DNA from 2 places in the uncultured Rummeliibacillus sp. genome. Region 1 is predicted to be linked to the other one. Evidence: predicted binding sites of a transcription regulator. Region 1 holds the regulator's gene; the other holds the start of a gene.
What was found. Region 1 encodes NrdR, which represses ribonucleotide reductase genes. Its sites were predicted from a motif close to AACACNATATATNGTGTT; they were not measured.
Positions count from the first base shown of each region.

Region 2: a site for NrdR is predicted at 1,067-1,084, ahead of Q0977_RS10335 (vitamin B12-dependent ribonucleotide reductase). Genes of this name have one in related genera too.

Region 1 covers NZ_CAKQBI010000002.1:79,131-82,320, reverse strand. Annotated here, with positions in the region: gene coaE (dephospho-CoA kinase) at 1-173, shown strand, start outside; gene Q0977_RS02055 (glyceraldehyde-3-phosphate dehydrogenase) at 307-1,332, shown strand; gene nrdR (transcriptional regulator NrdR) at 1,539-2,018, shown strand; gene Q0977_RS02045 (DnaD domain protein) at 2,043-3,190, shown strand, end outside.
Region 2 covers NZ_CAKQBI010000013.1:56,025-59,214, forward strand. Annotated here, with positions in the region: gene Q0977_RS10330 (biotin/lipoate A/B protein ligase family protein) at 104-937, shown strand; gene Q0977_RS10335 (vitamin B12-dependent ribonucleotide reductase) at 1,112-3,190, shown strand, end outside.

The DNA of each region.
Region 1 (3,190 bases):
TGATGGAAAGAAATCACTTATTAGAGGAGGAAGCAAAAGCTAGAATAGCTTCTCAATTACCTCTTTCTGTAAAAGAAAAGGGTGCTGATGCGGTCATTTATAATAATGGAAACTTAGAAAATACCCGTGCTCAACTGTTGAAAATACTGGATTTATGGGACTGCAACTGTTAAAAAGATATAAATTTCTGAAAATATAAATTTTAAAATATAGATTAAATTATGTTTTACTTTCTAATAAATGTGCTATACTATTTGTGAATAATACAAATTAAGTATAACGTAGTGAATAGGGAGGATATTATTCATGACAGTTTCGATTGCTATTAACGGATTTGGCCGTATTGGACGTATGGTATTCCGTCAAGCGATTCTACAAGATGATTTAAATATTGTTGCGGTAAATGCAAGTTATCCAGCTGAGACATTAGCTCATTTGGTTAAATATGATACATCTCATGGTAAATTTGATGGTGAAGTAAAAGCAGAAGAGGATGCGCTAATCGTAAATGGTAAGCGTGTACAACTTGTAAATGAACGTAACCCTCAAAACTTACCTTGGAAAGAAATGGACGTAGATGTTGTTATTGAAGCAACTGGTAAGTTCAATGAACGTAGTAAAGCAGCATTACATCTTGAAGCAGGTGCAAAAAAAGTAATTTTAACAGCACCAGGAAAAAATGAAGATGTCACTATTGTAATGGGCGTTAATGATGAAAAATTAGATCTTTCTAAACATGATGTTATTTCAAATGCAAGTTGTACAACAAACTGCCTTGCACCAGTTGCAAAGGTTTTAAATGATACATTTGGTATCATCAATGGTTTAATGACAACTGTTCATTCATATACAAATGACCAAAAAAATATTGATAATCCACATAAAGACTTACGTCGTGCTCGTGCATGTGCTGAATCGATCATTCCTACTTCTACAGGTGCAGCTAAAGCGTTAACACTTGTGTTACCTGAATTACAAGGTAAATTACATGGTATGGCATTACGTGTTCCTACACCTGATGTATCATTAGTCGATTTAGTAGTAGACCTGCAACGTGATGTAACTATTGAAGAAGTAAACGAAGCATTTAAAAATGCTGCTGAAGGTCCTTTAAAAGGTATTTTAGATTTCACGATGGAACCACTTGTTTCTCGTGATTACTATACAAATCCAGCTTCAGCAACTATTGATGGTCTTACAACAATGACTATTGGTGGCAATAAAGTAAAAGTTATTGCTTGGTACGATAACGAATGGGGTTACTCTGCACGTGTTGTAGACTTAACAAAAAAAGTTGTTTCTGAATTAAAACAACAAGAAGTTAACGTTTAAAAATTTTTAAATAATACTAAAACGAATGGGCTGTTCAAAAATTCAGTGGAAACTGGATTTTTGAAACAGCCTTTTTTGATAAATATGACGGATTTCGAGTTATTTTTTATGTAAAGAGGATTTTCTACTCTTTTTTTCGATTTATACCATTATTTTTTGATATAATAGATAAACTAATATGTTTTCGAAATCAGGAGAGAAAAATTATGAAATGTCCAACTTGTCAATTTAATGGAACAAAAGTCATTGATAGTCGACCAGTCGATGATAACAAAGCAATTCGTAGACGTCGGGAATGTGAATCATGTGGGTTTCGTTTTACAACTTTCGAAAAAGTAGAAGAAATGCCTCTTATTGTGATCAAAAAAGATGGATCACGTGAAGAGTTTAGCCATGAAAAAGTACTTCGTGGCCTTATTCGAGCTTGTGAAAAGCGTCCAGTATCATTAGATATTTTAGAGGATTTAGTGTTTAATATAGAGCAAGATTTACGTCGTATTGGGAATGCTGAAGTGAAAACAGAAGATGTTGGTGAAATGGTGATGGATCGCCTTTCTAAAATAGATGAGGTGTCTTATGTTCGCTTTGCCTCTGTTTATCGTCAATTTAAGGATATCAATGTCTTTATCGATGAGCTTAGAGAATTAATCGAAAAACAATCTAAAGAACGAGAAAATGATCAATAATAGAAGTTTTGGAGGGAACCGTTGGTGAATTTATATAAAGAATTGCAACCTGTTGATCGACTATCCATTCGTGTTCCATTTCCTCTATCAAGTTATGATCGAAAGTTAATCACGCTTTTGTATCAACCGCTTATTGGAGCAGAACCCATCAGTTTATATTTTTTATTATGGGCAGAGGGCGAAAATTCTGAAGATAGTACGATGTCACATTATCATTTGATGAACGCATTGAACATGCCAATAGGTAAAATCTTCGAATCACGCATTGCGCTCGAAGCGATTGGTTTACTTCGAACATGGCGCAAAGACCAACAAGAAATGCGTTCTTTTCTCTATGATGTAATGCCGCCACTCGATGCAGCTACTTTTTTTGATGATCCACTTTTATCTATGTTCTTATATAGTAAGATTGGTGAATCAGCATATAGAAATTTGCGTCAACGCTTTGTTTCAAAAGGGCTGTCTAGTTATGGCTATCAGGAAGTATCTAGAACATTTACAGATGTTTATAGACCTGTTCAGCATAATATACCGTCTGATGAAATCCACCTTACTGGAATACAAGAAAAGCCAAAAGAATTACCGTTCAACTATGAAGAATTTGATTTTCATCTTTTAAGATCTACTCTTTCTGAACAGCTTGTACCTTCATCTGTTTTAACGGCTGAAGCGAAAGCAACGATTGCGAAATTAGCGTTTCTTTATCATTTAACACCATTTGATATGCAAAAGATCATTCTTTTAGCACTTGATGATGAAATGGGATTAAGTGATTTACGCTTAAAGAAAGAAGCTGCTGATTATTATAAATTGACAGTATCGAAAGAACCGCCAACAATGCAATCTGTTATGGAAAATGTAAAACAAAAGCAAGAATTATTCACGCAAACTCCAGTGGATGATAACGATATAAACCCGATGGAACAAGAGCTGATAAAATGGTTTGAAACTTCTTCTCCTATTGATGTATTAACAGCTGTAGCAGGAGGCAAGGAACCATTTCCAAGTGATCGCCAGTTAGTCGAAGATTTGGTGATGCAATATGGTATGCCAACGCCTGTAGTCAACGTACTTATTCACTATGTCTTTTTGCGAAATCACGGTAAATTGAATCGGAAATATATAGAAACTATTGCGTCACATTGGCGTAATACTGGTGTTAAATCAGCAAG
Region 2 (3,190 bases), on a different contig from region 1:
CCTTACCCCTTTCTATCTATAAATAATATTATAAAAGAAGAACTAGCGATAGTCCAATGACTTTGTTAAAATAGAAAAGTTGATATAAAAGGGAGACGATAAAATGACAAATAAATGGTATTTTATTAATTCAGGTCCATGTAGTCCAGCATATAATATGGCTCTAGATGAAGCGCTTCTACATTGGCATAGTAAAGGTTTAATTCCACCAGTAATTCGATTTTACGAATGGAATCCTGCAACACTCTCTATCGGATATTTTCAACAAGCAAAAAAAGATATCAATTTCGAACAATTACATAGATTGAATTTAGGATTTGTCAGACGCCCAACAGGTGGACGCGCAGTCCTACATGAGCATGAGTTAACTTATAGTGTCATCGTGTCAGAAGACTATCCAAATATGCCTAAAACGGTCACTGAAGCTTATAAAGTGATTAGTGAGGGATTATTATTAGGGTTCAGAAATTTAGGCTTAGATGCGTATTTCTCTATTCCTGATACAGAAGAAAAAAGAGATATTTTAAAGAATCCAAAAAGTGCAGTTTGTTTTGATGCTCCTAGTTGGTATGAACTTGTTGTAGAAGGAAAGAAAGTCGCTGGTAGTGCACAAACTAGACAAGAAGGCGTAATTTTACAACACGGTGCTATTTTAATCGATTTAGATGATGAAAAATTGATATCACTTTTCAATTTTCCATCAGACGCATCGAAGGAACGCATGCGCAAACATTTACCACAAAAAGCAGTGGCTATCAATCAATTAGCAAATCGAAGAGTAGATGTAGAAACTTGTACTAAAGCATTCCACAAGGGATTTGAAGATGCTCTTCATATTGAGTTGATCCCTTATGAATTGACACAAGAACAAAAGGATTTTGTTGAAAATCTTGCAAAAACAAAGTATGCAACAGATGAATGGAATTTCAGAAAATAGTAGGTTTTTAGTCTTATTTTTTGTGGTAAAAAGACGAAAAATCCTAAAAAACGCGATATAACAACGTTCTTTGAAAAAAAAGACCATTTGCTTTTCTAATCAATATATAGTATCGTATTTAAATGTAAATATACTATATATTGTGTTTTGCTATAAGAATAGGGGGCGGATGGTATGGTACTTGCATCGCAACATCATCATCAGACAATCGACATTAAACAATTAAACAAAGACATTCAACAATTTCCTCAAGTTCATTCCATCACAGAGGATATGCATATTACTCATAAAGGTGTATCTAGACTTGTGATGATTGACCGTTATTCTTTTAAAGATACTGAAAAGAAAACGTTAAAAGCTGGGGATTTTGTTGTTTTAACAGTAAAGGCAGATCCGAAGTTCCCTGCTCGTGGACTTGGTTATATCGTTTCAATCGATGAAACAACTAAAAAAGCAAAAATCTTAATCGAGGAAGACTATCGTAGTGCAATTGATGATCCAGAAGAACAAGCTTCAGGAATTGTTTCTCGTTCATTAGATGTTATTGAAAAACCTTTAGAAGTCTTTTATGAACAAATAGCTAAACGTAATGCTACAGGTTTAGCATCTGTTGAAAAGACAGAAGAAAAACGTAAAGAATGGTATCAAAAATTTTATAAACAGCTTGTAAATTTAAACTTCATCCCTGCCGGACGAGTTATTTATGGAGCAGGCTCCGGTACGGATGTTACATATTTTAACTGTTACGTAATGCCATTTGTTGCTGATTCACGTGAAGGAATAAGTGATCACCGTAAACAAGTAATGGAAATTATGAGTAGAGGTGGCGGTGTTGGCACAAACGGTTCAACATTAAGACCGCGTAATACATTGGCTCGTGGTGTAAATGGTAAATCATCAGGTTCTGTATCATGGTTAGATGATATTGCGAAATTGACACATCTTGTAGAACAAGGCGGATCACGTCGCGGTGCTCAAATGATTATGTTATCTTGTACGCATCCTGATATCTATGAATTTATTATTTCTAAAATGCAAAATCCACGTATATTGCGATTCTTAATCGAAAATACAAAGGATGAAGAGATTAAACGTCTTGCAAAAGAAAAACTTAAATTCACACCATTAACAGAACAAGAAAAGGCTATGTACCAAGGAATCATAAATTATAAAACAATTCCTGGTTTCGGCGGATTTAATGAGGGTATTTTCAAAGATGCAGAAGCAAAACTAAGAGATGGCGGAACTTATACAGTTAACAACCCAGAATTCTTAACAGGTGCCAATATTTCTGTCACATTGACAAACGAATTCATGGAAGCTGTTGAAGATAATAAAGAGTTTGAGCTACGTTTCCCTGCAGTTGAAACTTATGACGAAAAAGAAATGGCAATTTATAACGAAGAATGGCATAAATGTGGCGATGTTCGTGAATGGGAAGCTATGGGACATGCTGTTCGTACATATCGTACGATTAAAGCACGTGAGCTTTGGAATTTAATCAATATCTGTGCTACCTATTCAGCAGAACCTGGTATTTTCTTTATCGATAATGCCAATGAAATGACAAATGCAAAAAGTTATGGACAAAAGGTTGTTGCAACTAACCCTTGTGGTGAACAACCATTAGCGCCATATTCAGTTTGTAACCTAGCTGCAGTAAACCTAGCTCAGTTTGCAAAGAAAGACACAAAAACAGTGGATTTCGAAGCACTAAAAGAAACAGTTAGAGTAGGCGTACGCATGCAAGATAACGTAATCGATGCTACACCATACTTCCTTGAAGAAAACCGTGTACAAGCACTAGGAGAACGTCGTGTAGGACTAGGTGTTATGGGTCTTGCGGATTTACTTATCTACTGTGAAAAAGAATATGGATCTGAAGAAGGTAATATCCTAGTAGATGAGATCTTTAAGACAATTGCTATTACAGCTTACGAAACATCTACAGAATTGGCAAAAGAACGCGGTAGTTTCCCATTCTTAGTAGGCGAAACGGAAGAAGATACAGCTGTTCTTCGTAAACGTTTCACAGAAACAGGTTTTATGAAAAAAATGCCAGAATATATACGTCAATCAGTAGTAGAAAACGGTATTCGTAATTCTCATCTATTAACAGTTGCACCTACTGGTTCTACTGGTACAATGGTGGGCGTCTCAACAGGTTTAGAACCTTACTTCTCATTTACTTATTATCGTAGTGGACGACTTGGTAAATTTATCGAAGTAAAAGCAGATATTGTCCAAGAATAT